Regions from separate parts of the Clostridium sp. genome, predicted to be linked through region 2. Evidence: predicted binding sites of a transcription regulator. Region 2 holds the regulator's gene; the other holds the start of a gene.

Region 1 (15,551 bases), 1.1 Mb from region 2:
ACCATTGTGTCATATATATGCAGTGCATAAGATGGAGTGCATGCAAGTACTGTTACGCCAAAATTTTTCATGGTCAATATCTGTTTTTCAGTATTGCCACCAGACATTGGTATAACGGAAGCTCCAAGATTTTCTACACCATAGTGGATTCCAAGTCCTCCAGTAAACAATCCATATCCATATGAAATTTGGACTATATCATTTTTTGTTACCCCATATCTTCTCAGGGTATCGGCTATTATACCAGACCACATTGCAATGTCCTTTTTCGTATATCCAACTATAGTTTGTGTCCCTGTTGTTCCGGAGGAAGCATGTATCCTTACAATTTTATCCATAGGTGCAGCAAACATTCCATATGGATAGTTATTTCTTAAATCCTGTTTTGTTGTAAATGGAATGAACTTGACATCTTCAAGTGATTTTATGTCTTCCGGCAGCAATCCTATTGCATCAAATTTCTGTCTGTAAAATGGAACATTCTCATAAGCATACTTAACAATATTTCTCAGCCTATATGTTTGAATATTAAAAATATTTTCTCTAGTACTTTGTTCTTTTACATTATCCATAACTATTTTCTCCTTATAAATTACATATATTTTCTCCATAGTAATTATCGACCATAGTTTTGATTAATTTAGAGTTTTATAATATATTTTTTAATAATATAATAAAAAGCATAATAATACTATTTTTCTATTTACACATAAAAAATCCTCCGGGAAGTAACTGCTACCCGAAGGACTAAAATATCCAGTAATTTCAATATTCAATTAGAGAATAGTTATATTTTCAGCTTGAGGTCCCTTTTGTCCCTGAACTACATCATAGGAAACTTTTTGACCTTCTTCAAGAGTTTTATAACCATCTGCATTTATCTGAGAGAAATGTGCAAAAACATCTTTTCCATCTTCTCCTGTAATAAATCCATATCCTTTTTCTCCATTAAACCATTTTACTGTACCACTCATTTAATTCATACCTCCGAAATTTTATTTTCCTTAAACTCTCTGCAATAATACACAATAAAATTTCGAACTTAACATACTTTATAATAGTGCTAATTGAAATATATATCTGTGTTTAAATTATTTACGGTTCATTTAAGCTTTATTTAGATTATATAACTTTTTTAATTATAAATCAAGTAATTTAATCAAAAAATTTTCACTGAAATTATATTATAGTACCTGGATTTAAAATTTCATTTGGATCAAATGCCTTTTTGACTGCCCTCATAATATCTATTTCTCTTGGTGAAAATTGTAAATACATATGTTTCTTCTTTGTTTTTCCTGTACCATGTTCTGCAGTTATAGTACCACCGTATTTTATCGCAGTTTTATACATTTCCTCTTTAAGCTCTTCATAATAAGATGGCAGTTTCCCATTGTCACTTAAAATGAAATTATGGACATTACCATCTGCTATATGTCCTACAGATGGAATAGACGTATTATACTTTTCAGCAAGTCTCGTGAGGTCATCTAAAAAATCCGGAACAGATGAAGGTGGAACTGCCATGTCCAATCCATCCGATACTTTATCTCTAAACGGAGCGTATACGTTACTCCTTATTTCAAGAATATCTCTCTGCTCCCTGGCAGTTTCTGCTATAACACTGTCAAGAGCATTATGTTTTTCACATATTTCAACGATCTTTTCACTGTTGTTGTAAAGTTCATCTTCATCAGCTGCATCGATTATAAACATAAGATCTACAGATCCTTTTTTTAACTGCCATATCATATCAAGATCTTCAGCAGATTTTTCAGTCACAGATCTGTCCATATACTCTATTGCTCTCGGTGTAATTCCCTCCTGGAGTATTTCAGGCACTACATCTGCTGCATTTCTTCTGCTGTCAAAGGCTACTATAAGTGTTCCCGTATGTCTGCTCTTTGCATACAGCCTCAGTGTTACTTTTGTAACAACCCCGAGTGTTCCCTCACTTCCTATAATCATATTCATTAGATCATATCCCATATTGTTTTTAAGTAATTTTCCTCCAAGAGTAACTATTTCTCCTGTAGGCAGTACTACTTCCAGGGCTTTTACATGATTTCTCATAATGCCATGTTTTACAGCTCCCGATCCTCCCGCATTTGTTACAACCATGCCTCCGATCTGTGCCCCTTCATCTCCAGGATGTATCGGGAAAAACAGTTTGCTCTGTTTATTCAATATTTCAAGCAAATCTGACAGAGTAGCACCAGCTTCAATAGTTATCATTAAATTTTTCTCATCGAGTTCCACAAGTTTGTTCAATCTCTCCAGAGACAATATTATACTCTGCCCGGTTGGTATGGAACCTCCTACGACTCCCGTACCTCCCCCTCTTGCAATTACAGGTATCAATTTATCATTTGCATATTTCAGTATTTTAGATATCTCTTCAGGTGAACCAGGTTTTACTACTACACAATCTTCTGATGCCTGCGGACGTATAAGCGGTTCAGTTTCATCATAAAGATAGCTCCTCATCTGTGATAGATCATTTATTACCCAGTCACTACCTGAAATATTTTTTAGATTTTCTGCAACTTCATTTTCCAACTAATATCTCTCCCTTTTATTTACAATAAATACAAAAAAACAGACCATGTCTGCCGGGGCGAAACATGATCTGTCGCGGTACCACCCAATTATTTACTTGATCTTACATAACGGTCTTAAAACCGGATCTGCCTACTACTGTTTCAGCTTACAGCTCAAGGATGAATTTCAATATATAATATGGGCTCTCACCACATTTCCCATTCTCTTTTCAATCAAAAATATACCTACTTATTCCCGTCACAGCATTTATCTTTTGTAAAAAAGTTTACTATAATTTTAACAATATGTCAATATAGTATTAACAGCACGCTATACAACAAGTCCCATAATCTTCATCAAGAAGATCCAGAAAGTAAGAGTAAATGCAGAAAGAAGTGTAGTAACGACAATTATACTGGAAGTCAGTATATCATCATTATCCATGCTTTTTGCCATAATATAACAGCTGACTGTAGTCGGAGAAGCGAGCATAATAATCAAAGCAACAAGCTTCTGATCTCTAAATCCAAAGTATGCTGCCACGGGCAAGAATATAGCAGCCTGAACAACAAGTTTTATAACTGAAGCTATCATGGTTGGCTTTATTTTTGCAAGCGCTTTTCTTCCCTCAAATCCGGCTCCAATTGTAACTAGCGCCAGAGGTGATGCCATAGCCGCAAAGTTCTGCAAAGTTTTGTCCATCATCATGGGTAAATGAATCTTCAGCAATGATACAACCATTCCAAGAAATATTCCAATAATAATTGGATTCGTAACAATATTTATGCAGGTTCTTTTTATGTTGACATTTTTGCCCTCCATATCCCTGCCTTCAAAAGTAAGTACTATAACAGAATATATATTGTAAAGAGGTACAGCTCCTATCATCATCATAGGTGCCATTCCTGAATTTCCATAAATATTCTGGATAAATGCAATCCCCATAATTGACGCACTACCACGAAATGAAGCCTGTACAAAAGCTCCTGTCATATTCTTATCTTTCATGAATTTTTTAGTAAAAAACCATATGGACCAGAAACAAATAGATGTAACTACTGCACAAAACAATATGTATCTTCCATCAAAATTTTCAGCTATGTTCGTCTTGCCTATATCAGTACACAAAAGTATTGGAAGGGTAACTTTAAAGTTGAATTTGTTGGCTGCCTCTATAAAACCTTCATTGAGCATTCCTATACATCTCAATATATATCCAATTACAATAACGAAAAATACAGGCATTGTGGCATTCAAACTGTATATGAGACTATCCATCTTTTAGTTTTTATTCTTCCAAGTATTTCTTTCATAGGTTATATTATTTATAATCATTGATCTTCCCCCATTCCGATAGGCCATAATAATTATTTTTACAGTATTTTACAAAAGTTTTTCTGGTTTTATGCTTTTCTTTATCTTTCATATAGGCATTCCATGTATATGAATCATTATTCAGAGATTTTTTTATAACTTCCTCTGATGATGTTTTAATATCAGTAATTTTAAATACATCAATTATCTTTTCAAATCCAAATAATTCTTTTTCAAATCTTTCTTTTATGTCCCAAAGTGAAATAGGCCTTTTATTTTCCTTCAAAATTTTAATGGATTTTTGTCTTATATATATAAGTAATATGTTCATCAGCTCTCCCAAATCCGCTTTTCTATATCCTCCATTCATATGAATATACTTGTAATAGATACTCTCCTGTTCCGACAAAAATACTTCGCCTTCCGATTCCGGTAAATCAAGTACTTTCTTTATTGTATCAAAATCTTCGTCATTTAGGCAAAAAAAGTCCCCAAGTACTTTGTCAATTTCTTTTTCCAAAAAGTAAATTCTTTTTTTTAGTCTTATATTATTAAATTTTATCTTGAAGTACCCTGTTGCTAAATTATCCTCTTTCAATATTTCATCAATATTTGCATCTTTCATAAAAGAGAAATTTTTCAATATTTGTTCTACTTTTTCACTTACCGACTTCTCTATGTTAGAGTTCAATGTCACTCTTAAATCCATAACTGAATTTGGATAGTAGTCATATATACCTTTACCCATTTTTTTTGCAAACAGCTTAAAATAGAATTCATATATACTTGAATTCAGGACTCCAGTCAAGTACTCAAGTGAAGCTTTATTTTTAAATTCATTCTTAAGTACCAATGAATACACATCTGCACTACAATACGAATTGTCTGAATCCAGAGCAAATTTATTGTTTTTTCCCTTATATGAAAAGACAATTTTCTTCTGTTCAAATAGTCTATGATCTCTTCCCCATTGAAGCTGGTACCATTTTCTAACTCCTTTTCTACATTCCCTCCTATTTTTTAATTTATGAACATAATTTTCGATAAATTTCAGACTGTTACTATAATCTTGTTCATTCTCTATCAAATCTGAGTAAATTAGATTCAAATCACTGTTCAATACTCTATATTTTTTTATATTGCTGTTTTTTATCCACTTTTTTATCAATTCTTCTTCAATTTTATTCCTGGCAATATTTTCATTGGATACTACAAATGCTCTATCGCATCCCGTTATCACTCCCTGAAAACTATCAGCAATATCTCTAAGTCTGTAACTTGTACCATCTATAATCTTTCTATATATTTCATATTGATTTTCCGGTATTAAAATCCATCGTTCATCCCCCAGAATGTGCTGACTTATATGGAAACTTTCAAACAGATCAGTTTTCATCGTATTTTCAAGGTCAGCCTGATCATCAAATACAAAAGTATCTTTCAGCAATTTGTTTACCTGTATTTTATTCTCTTTGCTATTTTTACTTCTATCATTTCCAAAAATATATATGGAAGCTGCAACTCCCGCTCCTTCAAAAATTTCTGCTCCATAAAAATCTACTATCTCAAAAATAATGCTCTTATTTTTCAAATACTGTCTTAAATTTTTTCCAGTAGGACTTTCCATAAAGTATCTCGATGTGATTACAGCAGCTTTTCCTTTTATATTCAAAACTTCTCTTATCCTGCAAAAAAAGCAAAAGGATAAATCTGACTTGTCTTTAAAGACTTCTCCATAATTGTTAAATAACCATTTCTTATATTTTATATCCAGTTGCTTATGCCCCACATAAGGAGGATTTCCAACTACATAATCAAACCTGGTATTCCAGAAATCAAACAACGGCAAAATTCGCTTTTTTACCGTTTCCCACCTTACGAGACTGTCACACTGAACTATATTCAGTTTATCCGTAAAGTTGTCAGAATCCTTCAAAAGCAGATTTATCCTTGTCAATTGTACTGCAAAACTATCTATATCAGCACCATAAATACAATATTTCAATATATGATAATGGACATTTTTCTCTACCCAGTATTGACTTCCCTGTAGTCGTTTTTCCGATCTATTTCCCCTGATAACATAAATTTTTTTACCATACCTTTCTCTTAAATTTTCAAGATTGTCTAAAAATTTTTTTTTCAGAATGTCATAGGCCCTAATTAAAAAATGTCCTGAACCACAGGAAATATCAGCTAAATTTACAAAAGGATTTTCCAGAACATCTGCTTCACCAACTGTCTTCTTCAGCATATACTCTATAATAAACCCAGGTGTATAAAACTGTCCTGCAGCTCTGCGGGAATTTTTATCCATGAACTCCTGATAAACATCTCCAAGAATATTTTCATCTGTATTTTTAAAGTTAAATCTGTCTGAATTCAACCTTCCCATAATATCATTACAAATATCATTGAAATAATCAAAACATGGATCTCCACATACGGGATTGAGAAATTCATACTCTTCTTCACTATATAAAATTATATTGCCGCAGGATCCTTCCTTACAGTTAAAAGCAAGTTCAATCAATTCCGCCAGTGTAGAATTGATGACTGTATTAACTTCCATATTTTTCATAAAGCCCTTATCCTCACATATCCGTACAAATAATATTTTATTCAGCAGAGAATACGCGGCCCTATCATAAAAATCATTACCATACTTACAATCAGATGTTTTTCTATAGAATTCAAATAATACTTTATGGATCTCCCTTAATTCTAAAATCAGATTTATTTTTTTCATTCCCCTCAGCCTTTATTCTATACCCCAGTTGTTGAATTTTTCTATGAGCCATTTATTGCCATTATAAATTAATACAGCATCTATATCCACAGTATCTTCTGGAGTATAATTGTAACCTCTGATAGTCATATATACTTCATTATCATCGTACCTCTTATCTATAATCCTGCAGTTATCAAGCACCACTGCCGACTCAGGATTACCATATCTCATGTATGTCCTTCCATTTATATTCTTGAATTCAAAGCTTATAAAATTATTTATATAGCTGTCAGTATAATATTTATTGAGCCCATAATTTGAATTCAAGTAATTGTAAATGGAATTTACACCAGTATTGTCTTTTAAAGGCGCATAACTTATCCCTGAAATATCAATATACGAATTACCATCCACTTCAATATCGAGCAAATCCTTGATGGCATTTTCTCCATCTGTCAACAATGCTTTAGCACTCCCGTCAGAAATATAAAACCTGCTCTTTAAATCACTTTCAATTCCTTCACTTATAGCACCAGTACCACCGAGTAAAATAAATTTTTTATAATTTGAATCATCAAGATATTGCCTCTGTTCATATATATCCTTATCATCCGTCAATATTATAGGAGAATTCATTTTAGCAGCCAATGCGCTTCCTGACAATGCATCGGCAAAATTATTGCCGCCTGCAATAATCGCAGTATCAGAATCCAGGTTAAAATATCTGCACAAGTTTAAAGACGTGGCATATCTGTTTTCTCCCCCGATCCTTATTATTTCATCCTCCGTCAAAGCAGGCAGGGTCGCTTTCAGTTCATCAATAAGTCCGTTATTTATAACACCTGTTCCTCCTACAACATATATTTTGTCGGGGAGTATTTTCTTTAATATATCCTTCGTTGTTCCATACAATTTTTCAGAGCTGGACATAATAATTGGATATGACTTTGAAGCTGCAATACTCGACACGCTCAGAGCATCCGGGAAATTCAATCCATTGACAAAAATTACCGGCTTTCCTTTCTCCACATTCATGGAATCCACAATCATTGAATTTGTTTCAAATCTATCAATTCCGCCTAATCTTCTTACATTTTTATATCCAGCAGCCTTCAAGCTGTCATAAAAATTTTTATCTACCGAAGCTTCCCCTCCCAATATATATACAGTTCCATCAAGGTTAAGTCTGTCCTTTATAAAATTCATGACACTTTCATGGGATGCCGTATCCTTTCCAGCAAGAAGAATAGGTGCATTCAGTTTTTTTGACAATAGGGAGCCAGATAATGCATCCGGGAAATCAGTTCCACTGGCTACAATTACATTCTCCAGTTTTTCACTGCCGAATTGATATGCTATATTCTGCGAAGTTTCATATCTGTCTTTTCCATATATTCTGCTTACAGAATAATCACCTTCGGCATATACCGATCCGGAAACTCCTGCAATTAAACATATCAGCATAATTACAGCTATAATCTTTTTCATTGTTATTACCTCCACTTAATTTTTAAATATGTCCTGTTTTATATTTCCATTGAATGTTCCTGACTTGAGCATATCAATCTCATATTTATACGGAGGTTTCTTAATTCCTTTATCATTTGAAAGATATGGTGTTTCCAATATCTTTGGTATATTTTTCAAATCTTTATGATTTGCAATATAGCACAGTACATCAAATCCTATACTTCCAAAGCCAATCATTTCATGTCTGTCTTTTCTGGAGCCACGCGGATTTTTACTGTCATTGAGATGAATAACCTTCAACCTGTCGATTCCAATTATTTTGTCAAATTCATTCAATACTCCGTCAAAATCATTTACTATATCATATCCTGAATCATTTATATGACAGGTATCAAGGCATACAGAAAGTTTTTCGTTGTACTTCACTCCATCTATTATCTTTGCTATTTCATCGAAGCTCTTTCCACATTCCGAGCCTTTTCCAGCCATGGTTTCCAGAGCTATATTAACCTTCTGGTCTTTTGTAATGACTTCATTGAGTCCCTTTATAATCTGTTTTATACCCATATCAACCCCTGCACCCACATGTGCACCGGGATGAAGTACTATATTTCCTGCCTTTTTCATAGCTGCAGTCCTATCTATCTCCTGTCTTAAAAAATTGATTCCAAGCTCAAAGGTAGCAGGTTTTATACTATTTCCCATATTTATTATATAAGGTGCATGCACAACTATCTCTGAAACTCCATGTATATCCATCTCCTTTACAGCCTCGTCAATCCTGAGTTGATCCAGAGGTTTTCTAAAAGTATTCTGGGGTGCTCCAGTATAAACCATGAATGTATTTGCACCATATGAGACAGCCTCTTCAACAGAGCCTAAAAGCATTTTATTCCCATTCATAGAAACATGTGAACCTATTTTCAAATAATCATCTCCTGTATTTTAATTATACCAAATAATAAAGCCAGATGAGTATAATATCCTCTCTGGCTTTCATTTTTTTACTACAGTATCGTTATTTGATTAAACAGCATACATCATTTGCAAATTGTACCGGATCTTCTACAGGGAGACCTTCAATCAAAAGTGCCTGGTTATACAGCAGATTTGAGTACATTTTCAATTTTTCCTTGTCTTCTTCAAATGCTTTCTTTATGGCTTTGAACATCTCATGATTCGTGTTTATCTCAAGTATCTTGTCAGCCTTGATATTTTGATTATTTGGCATCATATTGAGTACCTTCTCCATTTCAATAGAAAGATCCCCTTCATTTGCAAGGCAGACAGGATGAGTCTTCAATCTATTTGACGCCCTGACTTCCTTGACTTTGTCCTTCAAGACATCCTTCATGAAATCAAACAGCTCCTTGTTCTCTTCAGTTTCCTTCTTGCTTTCCTTGTCGTCTGAGTCAAATCCCAAATCCTTGCTTGAAACTGATTTGAATTCTTTATCCTTGTATTTCATCAGCATTTTAATTGCAAATTCATCTACATCGTCAGTAAAGTAGAGTATTTCAAAGTTTTTGTCTTTAACAAGCTCAGTTTGTGGAAGTTTTTCGATTTTTTCTATGTTCTCACCAGCTGCATAATATATATATTTCTGGTCTTCCTTCATACGGGAAACATATTCATCTAAACTTACAAGCTTCTTTTCAGTAGAAGAATAGAACATAAGCAGGTCCTGAAGTACATCCTTGTTGGCTCCAAATTCCGAATAAACACCATATTTCAGCTGTTTTCCAAAGCTGTTGTAAAACTCAATATATTTGTCCCTGTCATTTTTCATCATGAGGAGAAGCTCGCCCTTTATTTTATCCTTTATTTTCTTTGCAATAAATTTGAGCTGTCTGTCATGTTGGAGAAGTTCCCTTGAAATATTCAGGGAAAGATCCGCTGAATCAACCAGCCCCTGGACAAAACTGAAATAATCCGGCAGCAGGTCAGCGCATTTCTCCATTATCAGAACACCGTTCGAATATAGCTCCAATCCCTTTTCAAATTCCTTGGTATAAAAATCATAAGGTGCCTTTGCCGGAATAAAGAGCAGCGTAGTATAGCTAACAAGACCTTCAGCCTTGGAGTGTATAACCTTAAGCGGTTTCTCATATCCAAAATGTTTATCCTTGTAAAACTGCTCGTAGTCTTCAGGTTTCAACTCATTTTTATTCTTTCTCCAAATAGGAACCATACTGTTTAAAGTCTCATCTTCAAAATAATCTTCATATTCCTTGTCATTGTCCTTTTTAGGTCTGCTCTTTTTTACCATCATCTTTATAGGATATTTTATAAAATCTGAATATTTTTTAATCAGCGATTGAATTTTGTACTGGTCCAGGAATTCATCGTATTTTTCATCTTCAGTATTTTCCTTGATTTTCAATATAATCTCAGTACCTACGGTTTCTTTTTCACAAGGCTCTATCTCATAGCCTTCCACGCCACTTGATTCCCATTTATACGCCGTATCTGAATCAAGTGCACGGCTCTTTACAGTTACCTGGTCGGATACCATGAAAGCCGAATAGAATCCAACTCCAAACTGGCCTATTATATCCACTCCATCTTTTATTTCATTCTCATTCTTGAATGCCAGTGATCCGCTCTTTGCGATTGTCCCCAGGTTATTTTCAAGTTCCTCCTTTGTCATGCCTATACCTGTATCTGTAATTGTAAATGTCCTCTTGTCCTTGTCAAGCGAGATCCTAATATAAAAGTCATCCTTGTTGAAATTTACATTTTCATCTACAAGTGAACGATAGTAGCTTTTGTCGATTGCATCGCTTGCATTTGATATGAGCTCTCTCAAGAATATCTCTCTGTTTGTGTAAATAGAATTAATCATTAAGTCAAGCAGTCTCTTTGATTCCGCTTTAAATTGTTTTGTAGCCATTCTATCATTTCCTTTCAATATAGAAATATAATAAAACCACGCTTGTCTTTTTAGGTCAGCATGGTTTATTTATTATCACATCTCTGTTAGCACTTCACATAATTGAGTGCTAATTTTATTTTAGCAATTATTTCATCTTTGTCAAGACTATTCAGCGGCTTTTTCTGTAATTTGTGAAATTTTCTCTCCTGTCTTGCTCATTTCATCAAGCTCATTTTTGATATTATTCAAACTGTCAAGTAATTTGCTGTTTTTTTCAGATATTCCCTGCATATTGCCTGCACTGTCCGTAAAGGTTTGTGCCATTTCATTTATAACTTTTACTATTCCATCAATAAATGACTTCAATTCCTGGGATGAAGCACTGAAGTTGTTCATAAATTCATTTATTGTACCGGCATCCTCCATATACTTTGATGAAGCACCCTCGAATTTATCATAATCCTGTGTAACTTCCGTAGCTATGTAACTCAATGCACTTTGTGAACCATCCACCAGCCTTTTTACAGAGTCTACTACCGAATCGACTATTGTCTTTATATTTCCCGCAGTTTCTCCGGACTGTTTTGCCAGTTCCTTTACTTCATCCGCAACTACTGAAAATCCCCTTCCAGCTTCTCCTGCCCTTGCAGCCTCTATGGATGCATTCAAGGCCAGCAGATTTGTCTGTTCAGTTATATCAATTATTGCTTCCGTAAGCTTGTTTATTTCATTTACGGATTTACTGTCTTCTATTGCACTTTCTATATCCTGCCTTATCTTTGTATAAATCTGAGTTGATCTGTCACGGGATTCCTTGGTTGATTTCTGGAGTTTCTTTCCCTCCTCGGAAAATTCCTCTGCAAATTTTGCACCTTCTCCCGCCTTGTTTGCTATATCTTTCACGGCATTGCCCATTTCACCCGAAGATGCTGCTATTTCTTCTGCAGATGCTGAATTTTCCTCCAAACTTGCAGATACGTTTTCTATTGCTCCTGTGGATTCATTCAGATTCTTTTCCAGCTCAATCATAAAAGTCTTCACACTGCTTATTTCTTCGCCTATTCTGTTTACCAACGAAGTCCACTCATCTCTCAAATCTTCCAAATGGGTAGATGTGTCTTCATCCAAATTTTCCTGTACCGTATTTGACGGTAAAAATTTCTTTGAAAACAAAACAGATCCTATTATACTGAAAACAATTCCTATTGCAAGCATTATTGAAATTATAGATACTGAAACTTGATTAAATACAGCTGCCGAGAAAATTGCCAGAGGTATCATGACAATCAAAAAAATAGATATCACTGCTTTTTTCGTTAAATTCATCTTAAATCCACTCCTTTAAACTATAAGCTGACTAATTATCGTCAACATTAGGCAAAACCTTTATATCTTTCACCTAGAAATTTCCCATGGATTTTCTTTTCCCTCCATAAAAAAAATACAGCTTAAAATTGAATGTTCCACCATATCCGATACAGCCTGATCCGTATAAAAGGCAGTATGGGGTGTAACAATCACATTTGGCATTGACTGCAGGACTGCAAGTGCTCTATTATCTACAATCTCACCTTTCAAGTCGCTGTAGTAAATATTTTCTTCACCTTCAATAACATCCAGTGCCGCTCCTCCTATTTTTTTCTGCCTGATCCCGTCTATAAGAGCATTGGTATCAACAAGCGAACCCCTTGCAGTATTTATGATAATCACATTTTTTTTCATCAGACAAATAGACTCTCTGTTTATCATATGATGGTTATTTTCTGCTGCAGGCGCATGAAGAGTAATAATATCACTGTTTTTAAACAGCTCTTCAAGTGGAACATATTGTGCATATTTTTTAACTTCATCATTTTCATACAGATCATGGGCCATAAATCTGCATCCAAATCCGCTTAAATGCCTTATTAACGTTCTTCCGATTTTTCCCGTACCAATTACACCTACGGTCATATTACCTATTTCCCTTCCCTGAAAGCCCTTCAGGGAATAATCCTGAACACTGCTTCTTCCCATTATTAGTTTGATTTTCCTAAGAGTCATAAGCATCAGCATTATTGCATAGTCGGCTACACTTTCTGGAGAATAGGTTACATTTCCAGCCCTCATTCCCAGTTCTTTTACCTTCTGCATATCTATGTGGTCATATCCTATGGTTCTTGTTGATATGAATTTTACTCCTGCATTGTTCAACTTTTCAATTACTTCCCCTGGAATGGGACTTGAGATAACACTGATGCACTCAAATCCACGTGCAAGATCTGCATTGTCCATATCTGGTGCGTCTTTGCAGAATTTTATTTCAACATTGTACTTTTTACTGAACTTTGTAAAATATTCTTCTTCATCTTTTCTGTAGCTATAGACAAATATACCCATTATATCCAGACTTCCCTTCAAATACTAATAATATTATATGTTTATATTATAACCTAATTTGATTCAATTTGTAAAAAATTATAAGCCCCACAGGATTTCATTGAGGCTTATAATTTTAAATTTAAATATAAATTTAATTTACCATATTGAGTGATCGCTTTTCCAGTGCAAGTACAGCTTCCTTTATGGCTTCTCCCACCGTTGGATGTGCATGTATGGTAGTGATTATTTCATCCGCAGTGGCTTCAAGTCTTAGTGCAAGGGCTCCTTCAGTTATGAGATCCGTAGCTCTGGGTGAAGCAATATGAACGCCGAGTATCTCCTTGGTTTCCTTATCTGCAATTATTTTTATGATTCCACCGGTATCACCTGATATCATCGCCTTTCCGTTGGCGGACATAGGGAAAATACCCACCCTGTAGTCTATTCCCTTTTCCTTCGCCTTTTCCTCTGTGATTCCAACGGAGGCTATTTCAGGTTTTGTATACACGCAGGCAGGTACGGTTTTATAATCCATTGATACAGTTTTCCCGGATACATTCTCCGCAGCCACAACTCCCTGCTCCGAAGCAACATGGGCAAGCATATTTTTACCTGTACAGTCTCCTATCGCATATATATTTCCAAGGTTTGTCCTCATCTGATCATCCACACATATATGCCCTTTTTCAGTTTTGATTCCAATTTTCTCTGCTCCCAGTCCTTCTAAATTAGAACGTCTTCCAATAGCTACCAGTACCTTGTCTGCTTCAACACTCAAGTTTTCATTTTCTCTCATAAAACCAACTTCAAGATTTTCACCGATATTTTTTATTCCGGTCACTCTGCACCCTGTATTTATGCTGACACCTTCAGCCGACAGTTTTTTCGAGATTATATCCGATATCTGCCTGTCTATAGGTGGAAGTATAAAAGGCAGCATTTCCAGAATAGTTACCTTGCTTCCAAGAGAACTGAACAGAGTTGCAAATTCGATTCCTATCACCCCGCCACCTATAATTGCAATTGATTCCGGTATTGATTCCAGATTCAAAGCTCCCGTACTGTCCACTACTCCATCCAGCTCAACACCTGGTATGGTTGGTATGAAAGGCACTGAACCCGTCGAAATTATTGCATCGTCAAAATCAATATTCTCCATACTGCCATCTCTTTTTACGATTGAAACGGAATTCTGAGATTCAAAGGCGGCAGTCCCTTCAATTACGTTTACTTTGTTTGCAGCCAGAAGACCTTTTACACCTGAAACAAGTCTTTTAACTATTTTTGCCTTTCTATTCTGGACTCTGTTCCAGTTTATGCTTGCGGACTTCACTTCAATCCCAAATTGGCTGCTGTTTTTAATTTCACTGAACAGTTCTGCTGATTTAAGCAGTGCTTTTGTTGGTATGCAGCCTACATTCAGGCAGGTTCCTCCAAGCTTCTCCTTTTCAACAAGAGTTACCTTGTTTCCAAGCTGCGCTGCACGTATCGCAGCTATATAACCTCCAGGTCCGCCTCCTATTACAACTACCTTTTTGCATACAGCACCATGGCTGTTCTGCTTTCCTTCACCGCTTTGTTCAATCTCCGACTTCTTGCCAGTTTTTTCATTGCATTCTCCCAGAAGATTTGAAATATCTTCATCTCTACCTGCAATTATAGCCACCGGGGCAAGGCAATTTGCGGACTCTCCCTCTTCTACAAGTATTTTTCTGAGTACGCCGCTCTCCTTAGCCTCAACTTCATTGGTAAGTTTGTCAGTGGTTACATCAAATAGGATTTCCCCTTTTTTGACTTCATCTCCTTCTTTTTTGTGCCAGGTTTCTATTTCACCTTCTGTCATTGTCAAACCCAGCTTTGGCATTACCTCTATGCAGCTCATTAAAAATCCCTCCCAGATCAAATTTTATAAAAGCATCAATTCAGGTTTTTCCATATATTCTTTAATTTTTTTCAGGAACCTGGCCGCATAAGCACCGTCTATAGCCCTGTGGTCTGCTGTAAGAGACAGCTTGAGAAGAGGTTTTACAACTATTTTTCCATCCTCTGCTACAGGAGTTTCCACTATTCTATTGACACCGAGAATAGCAACCTCTGGCTGATTTATAATAGGAGAAAAACTATCTATGCCAAACATTCCAAGATTTGTTATAGTAAAAGTGCCTCCTGTCATATCATCAGGACTTAAACGGTTTTCCTTTGCCTTCCTGACAAGTTCTCCAAGTTGAAGTGTTATCTCTTTAAGACCCTTTATATCCG
Region 2 (15,551 bases):
CCTGACTGAGTTCCTGGCGGAACATCGTACTTTACTTCCCCATCTATAGTAGGAACCTTTAATGTAGTTCCAAGGACTGCCTTTCCAAAGCTTATATGCCTATCTAAATATACATCAAATCCTTCTCTTCTAAACGTAGAACTTGGACTTACCCTTATGTTTATATACAGATCTCCGGATGGTCCTCCGTTGGAACCTGCTTCTCCCTGTCCTCTTATAGGTATTATATTGCCGTTGTCAACCCCAGCTGGAACATCTACATTTATTTTTTTACGCTTTCTCACCTTTCCCTTGCCCTTGCAATGAGGACACGGATCACTTATTATAGTTCCTGTTCCACCACACTTGTCACAAGTACTCATAGTCACAAAACTTCCAAGGGGAGTGTTCCTCTGTGTTCTCATCTGACCTGTTCCACCGCACTTGTCACAGGTACGCGGCTTGCTTCCAGGCCTGGCACCTGTACCATGGCAGTACTCACAGGTCTCATTTCTATTTATGCTTATTTCCTTCTTTATCCCAAAAGCTGCTTCTTCAAAAGTCAGATTCAGAGCATACTCAATGTCCGCTCCTTTTTGCGGAGCATTTTTTCTTCTGCTGCTCCCGTGAGAAAATCCACCTCCAAAAAATGAGTCGAATATATCTCCAAAACCACCCAGATCTGAAAAGTCAAATCCTCCGAAACCTGATCCCTGTGCTCCTGCACCGCCAAAATCAGTTGTGCCAAACTGGTCATATTGTGCCTTTTTCTGTGGATCTGACAAAACCTGATAGGCTTCATTTATCTCTTTAAATTTTGCTTCAGCTTCCTTGTTATTTTGATTCCTATCCGGGTGGTATTTTAAAGCCATTTTTCTAAACGCTTTTTTTATTTCATCATCACTTGCACCTTTATGAAGCCCCAATACCTCATAATAATCCTTACTTGCCATTTTTATACTTCACCACCTAAGAAAATGTACTAATTTCATCAGTACAACTAAAATTAAATTATTACTTAAATTAAGGGAAGAGCAGTAACTCATCCCTTAACTATTACCATTATACACATCTATTATAAAATCGTGAAGAGAAAATACTATTTATCATCATCCACCTTGTAATCTGCATCAACTACATTGTCGCCATTTTTACCTGAATTCCCCGATCCGGCATTTGGATCTGCTCCCGGATTCGGACCTGCCTGAGCATTTGGACCTGCCTGAGCATTTGGACCTGCCTGGGCATTCTGACTATATATCTTGGATGAAATTCCATAGAAAGTCTGTGTCAGATCTTCGGTAGCTTTCTTTATAGCATCCAGATCCTCTCCGTCCTTGACCTTTTTCAAAGCATCTATCTTTTCTTCTATAGCTTTCTTATCCTCTGCAGACACTTTGTCACCCAGATCCTTTAATGTCTTCTCAGTCTGGTACAGGGTCTGATCTGCATTGTTCTTGATTTCTATAGATTCTTTTCTCTTCTTGTCCTGATCACTGAATTTTTCTGCATCCTTAACAGCCTTATCTATCTCATCATCTGTCAGGTTAGTGGAAGCTGTAATTGTTATATTTGCCTCCTTGCCAGTTCCCTTGTCTTTGGCTGATACATTTACAATACCATTTGCATCTATGTCAAATGTAACTTCAATCTGAGGAACTCCTCTTGGAGCTGGTGCTATACCTGAAAGCGTAAATCTTCCAAGAGTTTTATTGTCGGCCGCCATCTGTCTTTCACCCTGAACTACGTGAATTTCAACGGAAGTCTGTCCGTCTGCTGCTGTGGAAAATACCTGACTCTTCTTGGTTGGTATCGTAGTATTTCTTTCAATAAGAGGTGTAGCTACTCCACCTAATGTTTCAATACCAAGAGTGAGAGGCGTAACATCAAGCAGCAGCACATCTTTTACATCTCCTGTAAGAACTCCTGCCTGAATAGCTGCTCCTACAGCTACACATTCATCCGGGTTTACTCCCTTTGACGGGTCTTTACCGGTAAACTCCTTGACAGCCTCCTGAACTGCAGGAATTCTCGTGGAACCACCGACTAATATAACCTTGTTTACATCATTTATTGTAAGTCCGGCATCACTTAATGCCTTCTTCATGGGTTCTATTGTCCTCTGGACCAGATCCTGGGTCAGTTCATTGAATTTTGCCCTTGTAAGGTTCATATCTATGTGCTTCGGCCCTGTAGCATCTGCCGTAATAAATGGAAGATTTATATTTGTCTGCATAGATGATGACAGCTCAATTTTAGCCTTTTCAGCTGCTTCTTTCAATCTTTGAAGTGACATCTTGTCATTTCTCAAATCTATTCCATTTTCAGCCTTGAAGGTATCTGCTATATAGTCTATTACCTTTTGGTCAAAGTCATCTCCACCTAGATGTGTATCTCCATTTGTAGCCTTGACCTCAAACACTCCGTCTCCAAGTTCAAGTATGGATACATCAAAAGTACCACCACCCAGATCATATACAAATATTTTCTGACTTGTTTCGGTTTTGTCAAGCCCATAAGCTAAAGATGCCGCTGTAGGTTCATTTATTATTCTTCTTACATTGAGACCTGCAATCTTGCCCGCATCCTTAGTTGCCTGTCTCTGGCTGTCATTGAAGTATGCCGGTACTGTTATAACTGCTTCAGTAACAGTCTCTCCCAAATATGCCTCTGCATCAGATTTTATCTTTTGAAGCACCATTGCAGATATCTCCTGCGGTGTATACTGTTTTCCATCTATATTTACCTTATAATCTGTTCCCATGTGTCTTTTTATTGACATTATTGTCTTGTCAGGATTTGTTATTGCCTGTCTTTTTGCTACCTGGCCTACAAGTCTTTCTCCGTTTGCCTGAAATGAAACAACCGATGGAGTCGTTCTTGCACCTTCGGAATTCGCTATAACTACTGGATCTCCGCCTTCCATAACGGCAACACAAGAATTTGTTGTACCTAAATCAATACCTATTATTTTTGACATGTTTAACCTACCTCCTAAATTGACTAACTTCAAAGTTCTCTTGATTAAATAATTTATTGTTTTGAATTAATTTGCTACCTTGACCATGCTGTACCTTATTACCTTATCTCCTTTTTTATATCCTTTCTGAAATACTTCCACAACTGAATTTTTGGCATAACTTTCATCCTCAACATGCATTACTGCATTATGTAGATGAGGATCAAATCCACCATCTACCGGAATCTCCTCTACATCCAACTTTTTCAGTGCATCATTGAACTGTTTCATTGTCATCTCCACACCTTTTTTGAGGTCATCCGCACTTCCATCTATTGAAACAGCCCTTTCCAGATTATCAAGTACGGGGAGTACTTCCTTGAGTACATCTTCACAAACGTCGGTATATATCTGTTCCTTTTCCTTCGCTGTCCTCTTCCTGAAATTGTCATACTCTGCAACTGTCCTTGCCAATCTGTCCTTCAGAGTTGCAAGCTCATTTTTGATTCTACTGTTTTCCTCGTTCAAGTTTTTGTTTTCATCTTTCAGAGCTTTTATCACTTTCTGGTCTTTCATGCTCTGGACATTATCGGATTCACTTTCCTTCTCACAGCTGTCCTCATCACCTTGCTTTTCATTATATTCCTCATATTCTTCGGAAACCTCTGCTTTCTCATCAACCTCAGACTTATCTGTGTCTTTGTCCGAATCCTTTTCCAGCTTTTCATCTTCTTCAATATTATTGGCTTTAATATCTTCCTTCTTTTTAAACATCTGATTGTTTCCTCCAATCTCAAACTAGTATTCATAATTTTATTAAAGACAGGGTTCAGCAGAACTCAATCATCATCAAAATAAGTATCAGTAATAATATAATTCAATTCTCTGACCACATTTGACAATACAGATATGACTTTTGAATAAGGCATTCTCGTAGGGCCTATCAGCCCTATCTTTCCTATTGGTTTGCTGCCCAAATTATAGACTGCTGACACAACACTGCAGTTCTCTGCTCCCTCTATATAGTTTTCATTTCCAATTTTCACTGAAATATTCGATGAATCATTTAAAAGTTCATTGACTTTATCTTTATTATCCAGCATGGATAAAAACTCTCTTGCTTTTTCAACATCTTTATATTCCGGATAGTTGAATATATTTACAGTGCCTTGCATGTATATATCGGAATTGTCTGCACTTCTAAGATTTTCATATAATACAGGGATTATTGCATTAAATATATCTTCATATTCCCTTAAATCATTTTTTATATTGTTTATTACCTCTAAATTTATTTGTTCACTATTTAACCCTCTTAATCTTTGATTGAGAAGATTGCTGAGCTTTGTGAGGATTTTGTCGGAAACACTTTTTTTCACCTTTATTACATTGTTTTTTACAACACCATTGTCTGTAACCAAAATCAACAGTATATTATTGTTGAATTCCATATTTACAAGCTGCAAATGTCTTATATAGCTTTTACTCACAGATGGCGTCCTCACTATACATGTAAGTTTGGTCAATTCAGCCAGTAGAAAAGTTGCCTGCCTTATAGCCCTATCCATTTCAAAAATTGCACTGTCCAAAATTTTCTTTCTTATTGCATACATTTCCTCTTCAGTTAAGTTTGGCACCTGCATTAGTTTATCAACATAAAGCCTGTAGCCCTTATTTGACGGTTTCCTTCCAGAGGAACTGTGTGGTTGCTCCAAATATCCCATATCTTCAAGATCTGCCATCTCATTTCGTATAGTAGCCGAACTTATCCCGAGATTATACTTTTTTGCTATGGTCCTGGATCCAACAGGCTCTGCAGTTTGTATATAATCATTTATTATTGCCTGAAGTATTCTTATCTTTCTTTCATCCATTTCCACATAATCACCTCTTTATTAGCACTCGCTATCATTGAGTGCTAACTGTTATGATTAAAAAATATCACTGATATTTTTTTTTGTCAACTACACTCTATGTATATTATATATTCAAATTTTATAATACATCAATTTAAATGTATATTGTTGGAGAATACTCTGATTTTCTTTTAATATCTATATTACCTATTTATCATGTCAGAATAAATTCACACATCACGCTGTTTGATACCTGAATGCCCCTTCTGCTCAAATATAAGCTGTCTCCGTTTCTAATCAAGGTCCCGTATTTTATATGTTTATCAATAATATTTTTATATACGGAATTAATATCCATCTTGAATCTGGATTCAAATTCAGATATGGATATTCCCCTGATTTTTCTAAGTCCCATAAACATAAATTCTTCTATGCTGTCTTCTATGGAATTTTTATGAATGTCATATCTGACAAATTTGTTCTCCCCTGCCTCTTTTATATATTGTTCTATATCTCCGGATTTTCTATACCTGTATCCATTCAGATAGGAATGGGCACTTACGCCGCATCCAATATATTCCTGAAGATTCCAGTACGTTAAATTGTGGATGCAGTTAAAACCCTTTCTTGAAAAATTTGATATTTCATATTGTTCGTAACCCTTTGACTCTAAAAAGTCTATGGCAAAATCATACATTTCTCTTTCTTCGTCTTCACCCGGAAGCCCTATATATCCCCTTCTATACATATTGTAGAAAGGGGTGTTTTGTTCAATTATAAGGCTGTAACACGATATGTGCTCAGGCTGCAGTTCCACTACATTCTTCAGAGTCTCTCTCCACTCCTGAATATCCTGGTTTGGAAGTCCAAACATCAAGTCCACATTTATATTTGTAAATTCAAATCTTCTTGCTAAATTATATGCCTGGAGAAACTCTTCTACAGTGTGTATTCTACCAAGATTTTTAAGTATATAATTCTGCCACGCCTGAAGTCCAATACTCAATCTGTTGACACCCATTTTTTTTAAAATCTTGAATTTTTCTTTCGTAAAGCTTCCGGGATTTCCCTCAACGGTGAATTCCATATTTTCAACAGTATCGAGATCTACAATAGAATCATATATATTTTCCCATGCTTCCATGTTCATATAGGTAGGTGTACCACCGCCTATGAATATACTTTTTATCTTGATTTTTGATAAATTATCTATCTCTCTGGCAAGTGCCCTGGAATATTCGTTCATTAATTTTTCTCTATTGCTGAAAGATGGGAAATCACAATACAGACACTTTTTACGACAGAAGGGTATGTGTATATATAATGATATCCCCTCTGCTGAATTAGTCTCATGTTTACACAGTTCCATCAAATCATCACTAATCCTCCGTCTTTAAAATAGCCATAAAAGCTTCCTGTGGTATTTCAACAGAGCCTACCTGCCTCATTCGTTTTTTACCTTCTTTTTGTTTTTCCAAGAGTTTCTTCTTTCTTGATATATCTCCTCCATAACACTTTGCAAGGACATCTTTTCTCATGGCTTTGACTGTCTCTCTAGCTATAACCTTTCCGCCCACTGCAGCCTGAATAGGTATTTCAAACAGCTGTCTTGGAATTATTTCCTTCAATTTTCCAGCAGTATATCTTCCTCTTTCATAGGCTCTTTCTTCAGGAACAATCATAGACAGTGCATCTACTATATCTCCATTCAACAGTATATCCAATTTTACAAGCTTTGCTTCACTATATCCCTTTAATTCATAGTCAAAGGATGCATAGCCCCTTGTTCTCGACTTGAGGGCATCGAAAAAATCATATATTATTTCATTGAGAGGTATATCATAATTCAAACATACCCTTGTGGTCTCAATATATTGCATATCCCTGAAGGTGCCTCTTCTATCCTGAGCAAGTTTCATAACAGCTCCAACATAATCTGAAGGAGTTATTATAGAGGCCTTTACTATTGGTTCCTCCATATATTTTATGTCTGACAGTTCCGGCATATTTGTAGGGTTGGTAAGCTCAATTACATTCCCGTCGGTCCTGGTTATCTTGTATATAACAGAAGGTGCCGTCGTTATAATATCTAAGTTGAATTCCCTCTCTATTCTTTCCTGGATGACATCCATATGCAGAAGTCCCAGAAATCCGCATCTGAATCCAAATCCCAATGCTATGGAAGTTTCAGGTTCAAAGGAAAGTGCTGCATCGTTGACCTGAAGTTTTTCAAGTGCATCTTTCAATTCTCCATACTTTGCTCCGTCTACAGGATATATGCCGCTGAACACCATCGGTACGGCAGGCCTGTATCCTTCAAGCGGTTCTGCTGCAGATACTTCCGCACCAGTTACAGTATCTCCTACTCTGGCATCCCTCACATTTTTTATTGAAGCAGTAAAGTATCCTACATCTCCTGCCTTCAACCCGTTATTTGGCATAAATGCCGGTACAAATACACCTGTTTCAATTACTTCATATATTTTATCCGTAGCCATCAGTTTTATCCTCATTCCAGGCTCTATGCTTCCCTCTTTTACCCTTATGTGACAAACTACTCCCCTGTAGCTGTCATAGTTTGAGTCAAATATGAGTGCCCTGAGAGGTGCAGATTCGTCACCTTCAGGAGGTGGAACCCTTTTAACTATGGCATCAAGTACATCTTCTATGTTAAGCCCTGTTTTTGCTGAAACCAGAGGAGCATCCTGTGCCTCTATTCCAATGACTTCTTCTATTTCATTCTTTATTTCATCCGGTCTGGCACTTGGAAGATCTATTTTATTTATTACAGGAACTATTTCCAGGTCATGATCCAGTGCAAGATAACAATTGGCCAGTGTCTGAGCCTGTATACCCTGGGTGGCATCCACTACGAGCACAGCTCCTTCGCATGCCGCCAGGCTTCTGGATACCTCATAATTAAAATCCACATGTCCCGGCGTATCTATAAGATTCAATATATATTCCTCTTTTTCAGACTTCTTGTATATCAATCTCACCGCCTGTGATTTTATAGTTATTCCCCTTTCTCTTTCAAGCTCCATATTATCAAGTACCTGTGATTCCATCTCTCTTTTTGTAAGAGTACCTGTCTTTTCAATAAGCCTGTCTGCAAGTGTCGACTTACCGTGATCTATATGCGCAACTATGGAAAAATTTCTAATGTACTTCTGTCTTTCACTCTGCATATCAATAACCTCCATTACTGGCCACTACACGAATTAAAAGATTTGCATATTTTGCAAATCTTTATATATAGAATCTATTATTGCTATAGTAAATTATAGCATAAGACCTATTTACTGAAAAGACTATTATCCCACGAAATTTTCAACATTACGCCGTAATGATCAATGAACTATGTTGGATTTAATCCCATTTAAAATTTCCCCTGCACCTTCAGCTGCTTCATTTATTTTACTGCCTATACTTTCTCCAATATCCACTAGAATCCTTCCTGAACTGTGCTTAAAGTCATAAACTGATTTTCCATCCATATTAATAGAATAGTTTTGAGTTTGAATTTTCAAATCAATAGGGGAAAAGCTGCAGTTTATACTGAAGTTCGATCTATCTTTGATAAATTGCGGCATACTATTGCTCACTATGACTATACCTGTTAAAATCAATATAAAACAACCTGTTACAATTAATTTAAACAACCTTTTGCTCATAAAATCATCCTCATATAATAAAATTTCTATTATTAAGGATAAACAGTTTTATACATTTTATTCAATAAATGAGTTTATTTCCTCAAGCGTAAGTTCAGGCTGCAATGCCATATTTATTGCACTTGAAAGCATTTTTGATATGGCTTCTATAACCATATCCACATCTTTTGGAGTAACCATTATATTTTCAGAGTATGGATTCAATACTTCAAGTATTAATTTCCTCTTTTCTTCCCTGTCTATGGATTTAAGCATCTCGTAAAATTTTCCACCGATTTCCGATTTGGATATCATCTCATTTAGAACCAGATCAATGGTATCATTTGCCATGGTGGCGGCATCCACTACAGTGGGAACTCCTATAGCTATTACAGGAATACCAAGTGTCTTCTCGCTTAACTCCATTCTCCTGTTTGCAACTCCTGATCCGGGTGATATTCCTGTATTGCTTATTTGAATGGTAGCATTTACTCTTTCAACTTTTCTGGAAGCCAGTGCATCTATACATATTATAAGATTCGGCTTTATCTTATCCACAATCCCTCTTATAATTTCGCTGCTTTCCATTCCCGTAATTCCCAGTACTCCCGGAGACACCGCACACACGGGTCTTATCCTCTCATCTATTTTATCCGGAATCAACTGCCTCAAGTGTCTCGTAATCATCAACTTCGAAACAACTTTCGGTCCCAGCGAATCCGGGGTTATATTCCAGTTTCCAAGCCCTACTACCAAAACCGTCATGTTTTTATCTATCTCAGGTTCAATTGAATCTATTACACATTTTAATTCTTCTGACACAACCTTCCCCAGCTTATCTCTTGTTTCACCGTCATAGTGAGCATATTTCGGTATATCCACAGTAATATATGACCCTCTTGGTTTGCCGATTTTTTTCTCGCCAACATCTCCCGTTATCTTGACATCGGTTATTTTAATATCATCTCGCAGTCTTTCATTTATTCTAACTCCATCAATCTCCTCTCCGGCTTCATTTTCATATATTTCTTTAGCCTCTAGAGCCAGATCTGTCCTGATATTCATCATCATTCATCACTCCAAAATAATTTTTTAATTTTTCAGGCTTATTATTTGTGTTTTTACTTTATCTATTCATCTCCAAGCTCAGACGAAAATACAAAATTTGTGTGAATTTAATCTTGAAGAAACCTTATTTTAATGTTATAATAGCCTTTGTTGAATATTAGAGACTCATTGGCATTCCCCAAAGCTGCTGAGACTTTATAAAATTATAAGGGGGTGAAACACATGGCAAACATTAAATCAGCAAAGAAAAGGATAAAAGTTATCCAGACTAAAACTTTAAGGAACAAAATAATAAAGTCTTCATTAAAGACTACTATAAAAAAATTTTTAGCTGCTGTTGAAAGCAAAAATATCGATGATGCAAAAGTTACTTTTGCGGCTTCAACAAAAGCTTTAGATAAAGCTGCATCAAAAGGTATAATACATAAAAACAATGCAGCAAGAAAAAAGTCCAGACTGGCAGCAAAATTAAACAGTTTGTCTGCTTAATTTTTAATAAGGGTATAATTTAAAACGTACCTGGATTTTTCTAAATCAAGGTACGCTATTTTTGACCTCTAATTCAAGGGTATTTGAACATCCGCCTGCATTCCGGATTTAAGTATTCCACTCCTGTCCTTTATGGCAATTTTTATTTTTGTAGATATATGGTCTTTATCTGAGGCCGACTGCTTATCTTTAGGAGTATATTCTTTCTTTAAATCTATATAATTTATCCTGCCCTGCTGCTTTCCTCTTGATGTACTGACAACTATGGACTGATTATAGTATACTTTATCCAAATATTTATCCGGTAAATAACAGACAACATATAGGTCATTCTTTACAGCTATATCTGCAATATTGCTCCCGGCTGCCACAATATCTCCCAATTCAAAATTTTTACTTATTATAATTCCGTCACAAAGTGCGGTTATATTGAATTCATCAAGTTGATTCCTGGCCTGGTTCAACTGTGCTATAGATTGGTTCACATCTTCCCGTGCTGCTTCGATTTCATCTGCGGCAGGTCCATTTTCAAGAAGCTTCAGCTGTTCAGAAGCAGCTTCATAATTTGCAGCTGCAGTCTCAACGGCCTGTGAAGTAGATCCTTCCTCCATCAGGCTCAACTGTTGTTTTGCATTGTCAAGCTTTGATACTGCAGATGCAAGGGAATAATTTGAAGTATCCATTTTCAACTTTACATCTTCCAATTCTTTTTGTGACACAGCTTCTGATTTATTTAGAAGAAGATATTTCTCATAATCAGACTTTGAATCTTCATAGGTGGCCTTGGCCGCATCTAATTCATACTGTGCAATTGACACATTGTTTTTTGACTGATTTATTTGTTCCTGTTTGTTACCTGACTTCAACAGCTCTACCTGTGCCCCGGCAGCCTTGACCTGTGCCTTAGCTTGTCCAATTTGTTCAGGACGGGTACCTGCCTCCAGTAAAGCCAGTTTGGCTTTCTTCATATTAACCGCTGCCTGCAACTGGGCTACCTGATATTTTTGATTGGAATTATCTATAACAGCAATCAAATCGCCTTTTTTTACTTCTTCTCCCTGACTTTTCTTCATAACTGTAATTTTGCCGCCAACAGTACTGCTGGCAGAAACAACATCATTTTGAATATCTCCCTTTAAAGTTACGGAGGACTTTTTTCCACAGCCTGCAAGTAAAAGCATTGCAAGTAAAATCCATATAAATATCCGTTTCATAACCTCATCACCCTTCTACCCTCAAATAATTTTTCTAAATTCTTCGGTATTTTCTTAACGCCAATATATTCAATAAGATAAATCCAGCACATATTGCCAGCAGCACAAAGATATCTGTGTAAATTGAATGCAAACCTTTTCCCCGTATCATAATCTTCTTAAGCGCATCTGCGGAATAATATAAGGGCATGAATTTTCCTATCATCTGCAGCCAGGTTTCCATGGTACTCATGTCAAATATCCCAGAGAAAAACACCTGTGGAACTACAATAAGCGGTATGAACTGTATCATCTGAAGCTCATTATCTGCAAATGCAGATAATGCAGTTCCCATAGTCAGAGCAGTCATTGAAGTCAAAAATGTAATTATAAGTACTAGAAAAAAAGATCCAACCATCATCATATTAATAACATGAACTGAAAACCAGGCTATAAGTGCTGCCTGTATTATAGTAAATGCACCAAAACCCAAAATATACCCCATTACAATTTCCCATCTTTGTACCGGAGTTGCAAGCAGTCTTTCCAGTGTTCCCTGTGTACGCTCTCTTAAAAATGAAACTCCTGATATCAAAAATACAAAGAAAAACACGAAAAATCCAATAAGTATTGGTCCAAAGCTGTCAAAGGAGGACATATCCCTGTAACCATATAAATAGGTTATATCCGGTTCAATATTAAGGTTCAGTCCATTGAGGCTGTTTTGAACCAGTACAATAACAGCCCTGCTTTTTTCAGGATCACTTCCCTCAAGAGTAATATAGGGAAGGCCTCTTTTATAATTTATGACTGCATCCAATTTGGATTCATTCAAGAGAGTATCCGCCTCACTTTCACTATACCTCCTGACAACTGCATTTTTATCTTCCAGTTCATTTATAAAACCCTGTGGTGAATTTATAACTCCTATGCTGGGATTATACTGCCTTCCATTGAATATATAGGACATCAGTGTAAGTACAAAGACAGGGGCCAGTATCATAAGTGCCACCGTTCTTTTGTCATTTTTAAGCTGACGTAAGATACGCAGGGCAATTGCAGCAATTTTCATTCCACAGCACCTCCATAATACAAAAAAGCTTCCTCTATAGTAGCTGAATTTGTGCTTTTTTTAAGATTTTCGGGAGTATCCATGGCCGTTATCCTTCCACCTCGTATCATACAGAGATCATCACATTTATCCGCTTCATCCATTACATGTGTCGTAATTATAATAGTTGTCCCTTTTTTGCACAAGTTCTCAAGTTCATCCCATATTGATCTGCGGAGCAGCGGGTCAATTCCCACAGTAGGCTCATCCAGGATAAGTAACGGAGGTCGATTCAGCATTGCTATGGCCAATGACAATCTCCGTTTCATACCTCCAGAATAATGACTGGCCTTCTTCTTTAAATGTCCGGATAAATTCACAAGTTCCATGACCTCACCAATGCGTTTTATACAGTCTTTTCTGGATATATTGTACATGGAAGCAAAAAACTTCAAATTTTCTTCCGCAGTAATATCTCCATATAGAGCATCAGATTGTGCCATGTATCCAATTTTACCCATGATTGAAAGTTCAGGCATTCTTCTTCCAAGTACATAAACCTCTCCATGTGTTGGTGCATCAATACCCGAAATCATTTTCACAAGGGTTGTCTTGCCTGAACCTGACGGCCCCAGCAGTCCAAATATTTGAGGTGAAGATATTTCAAAATTTATATTGGAAAGTATTTTCTGCTTTCCAAAATATCTGTCTACATCTTTTACCTTTATAACACAAGAATTGTACTCCATAATACTCCTCCAATTCTGTCCTTCACTCAACTTATGCATAAATTATACTACACATATGGATTTATATGATGAACACTTTTTTGAATTGTGTAAATCAGATAAAAAAATTGAAATAATTTATCTATTCATATAGAATATTACATGAGTTGAATTTAATATGAGGTGATTACATATTGAAGAATAGAAATAACGCCGGAAAAGCTTCAGGAACAACAGACCAGCTGCTCAAGGATACATTTATTCAAATATACAAAAATAAACCGCTCAACAAAATAAGCGTGAAAGAAATATGCAGTACAGCCGGTTTGAATAGAGGAACCTTTTATATTCATTATGAAAATATTTATACCCTGCTTGAGGAAATTGAAGAAGATTTGCTTACAGATTTAAAAAGTCTTGTAAAAATAGATAAGCTTATTGTTTACACGGAAAAGGATATTCCCGTCTTCATAAAAACTATTGAAAATCTGATAGAATATATAAAACTTCACGATACTTATTTTAAAGTACTTCTAGGTAAAAACGGAGATGCTCTATTTATATATAAAATTAAACGTATCATAAAAAACAATCTTCTTATAAAATTCAGAGCCGAAAACAGGCATTTTGGAAATCTTGACGAATATCTTCTGGAATACATTGCTTCAGGAAATATGGGAATTATGATATACTGGCTGGAAACCGGCATGAAGATAAGTCCCGGAGAATTAATTGGTTTAGTAACTAAAATACTGTTCAGGGGTCCTTTCAATATAAGATAAAACCTGCTTATGCCGCAGTAGTATTTATTATCAAAAGTTCCATTTCAACTTTCTGGTTTACAGGCAGATTTTTCATCTTGTATTCCGTATTCATACAGAGCTCAACAGCACGCTTAAGCTGTTTAAAAGTAAACTTCTTGTTCTGATTTACCATTATGCCATAGGCATAATCGGACCTAATTCCAAGCATGTTCATTATATCCTTTTTCTGCATTTTGTTATTAAGTGCGATTTTCATCTTGAGAAGTATACCAAACTGTCTCTCTACCATGGTCAAAATATAACTTATCTTGATTCCCTTATATATAAGTTCATCCAGAACGGAAAGTGCCTCCCTAACTTTTTTGTCTGCCATGGGATTTACCAAATCAAATATGTCTTCATCACTACTCCTTACAAACAGTTCTCTTATGTCGTCTCTGGTTATATCCCTTCCACAGGTATAGCTGCAAAGTTTTTCCACCTCATTCTCTATTATGTTCAAATCTCTATCCTGCATGAGGCTGCAGAATATTCTGAGCTCAACTTTTTTTATATTTGCTTCCCTCTCCTTAAAAAGCTCTGCAACTTTGATTTCCATCTGTCTGCCTTTTAATTTATCCACTTTGACAGTACATATCTCTTTATCCTGTTTATCAATTCTATATATCTTCCTGCCGATTTTATCTCTTTTACTCTTAAAAACGTCATAGAGAATAAGTATACAGTGTTCTGGAATTTTTTTCAAATACCCGCATATATTTTTAAATTCCTTTTCTCCTGACAATTTACCCTTATTGTCGGAATTGTCATTTATAAAATATGCTCTATAGACAAGAACCACCTTCTTGCTGCTCATAAAAGGGAGCGTCTGGCAGGCATTGACTACAGGTGCAAAACTTTCAAGTGAATTCCCGTCAAATTTTATATAGTTCAACTCCAAAAAATTTGAGTCAATAACTCTGTGAACTATCTTTTTTACACATTCATCTATAATTTTCTCATCAAGCCCGCAGAATACATAACACCTTTTTAAGTTCCCCTTTTTTATATTTTCCTCAAAAGTAACTGTATCTATCATAATATCCTCTCCAATTAAAAATCATCTAATTCTAATTGCCCTGTTAAATATTATAACATAGGTTATACTTTTATCGAGGGGATTTTCATACCGATATGAGGATTTATTGCTTGTATACTTTGGTATATAAATTGATTTTCTGCTCTTGAAAGCTTCAATTTCATCCAATTTTCCGGTACCAAGAACGAAATTCAATTGTCTTCCATCATTATATAAATTTACATTCATGGAGTTGTTATTCTGAAGACTTATATTTGCAAAACTGCTTTTATCCATGAAATAATTATATTTTGCCCTGGGATTGGTTACAAGTCTGTTTATTTCCATGGAATCCCTTATGTCAGTTACCCAGCTGGAATAAGTCGTATCATAATTGCATACCATCAATTTATCGAATCCGCTGTTTAAAATCACCGCCTCTCCTCTAGTGGAATTCAGAAAGGTTATTTCCGTCAGAAAACTATAGCTCTCTAAAAATACACCCAAAAGCATCAACGCGGGAAGATATTTGATTTTCCTGCAGCCTGCCCTGTAAAGAATATATGCCATGTGGGAAAACAATATAACGATACCCTCCATGTAGCTTAAGCAAGCTACATCCGAACACAGCTTCAGCATCAAAGAAGCTGCACCTTCCGATGCTGTCAGCACCATATTGACACAAAAAGAAAGTAAATTGAAAAGTGGTTTTACAAATGAGACCAAAAGAGCTGCATTCCCCAATACAACAATT

What was found. Region 2 encodes HrcA, which represses chaperone genes, less so after heat shock. Its sites were predicted from a motif close to TGTTAGCACTCNNNNNNNNNGAGTGCTAACA; they were not measured.
Region 1: htpG (molecular chaperone HtpG) is a predicted target of HrcA. The motif match lies at 11,034-11,064, and genes of this name have one in related genera.

Annotation. Positions count from the first base shown of each region.
Region 1 covers NZ_JAKVOI010000001.1:1,016,779-1,032,329, reverse strand. The annotation lists gene LKE46_RS05170 (phenylacetate--CoA ligase family protein) at 1-572, opposite strand, end outside; gene LKE46_RS05165 (cold-shock protein) at 777-974, opposite strand; gene LKE46_RS05160 (FAD-binding oxidoreductase) at 1,180-2,559, opposite strand; T-box leader at 2,611-2,812, opposite strand; gene LKE46_RS05155 (AEC family transporter) at 2,872-3,819, opposite strand; gene LKE46_RS05150 (N-6 DNA methylase) at 3,863-6,436, opposite strand; gene LKE46_RS05145 (cell wall-binding repeat-containing protein) at 6,617-8,074, opposite strand; gene LKE46_RS05140 (deoxyribonuclease IV) at 8,090-8,983, opposite strand; gene htpG (molecular chaperone HtpG) at 9,075-10,949, opposite strand; gene LKE46_RS05130 (methyl-accepting chemotaxis protein) at 11,097-12,257, opposite strand; gene LKE46_RS05125 (D-isomer specific 2-hydroxyacid dehydrogenase family protein) at 12,327-13,310, opposite strand; gene lpdA (dihydrolipoyl dehydrogenase) at 13,444-15,174, opposite strand; gene LKE46_RS05115 (2-oxo acid dehydrogenase subunit E2) at 15,199-15,551, opposite strand, start outside.
Region 2 covers NZ_JAKVOI010000001.1:2,129,121-2,144,671, forward strand. The annotation lists gene dnaJ (molecular chaperone DnaJ) at 1-932, opposite strand, end outside; gene dnaK (molecular chaperone DnaK) at 1,079-2,959, opposite strand; gene grpE (nucleotide exchange factor GrpE) at 3,026-3,712, opposite strand; gene hrcA (heat-inducible transcriptional repressor HrcA) at 3,778-4,818, opposite strand; gene hemW (radical SAM family heme chaperone HemW) at 5,009-6,163, opposite strand; gene lepA (translation elongation factor 4) at 6,174-7,982, opposite strand; gene LKE46_RS10555 (hypothetical protein) at 8,145-8,468, opposite strand; gene gpr (GPR endopeptidase) at 8,526-9,515, opposite strand; gene rpsT (30S ribosomal protein S20) at 9,738-10,004, shown strand; gene LKE46_RS10570 (HlyD family secretion protein) at 10,073-11,218, opposite strand; gene LKE46_RS10575 (ABC transporter permease) at 11,253-12,269, opposite strand; gene LKE46_RS10580 (ABC transporter ATP-binding protein) at 12,266-12,997, opposite strand; gene LKE46_RS10585 (TetR/AcrR family transcriptional regulator) at 13,171-13,758, shown strand; gene holA (DNA polymerase III subunit delta) at 13,766-14,818, opposite strand; gene LKE46_RS10595 (ComEC/Rec2 family competence protein) at 14,840-15,551, opposite strand, start outside.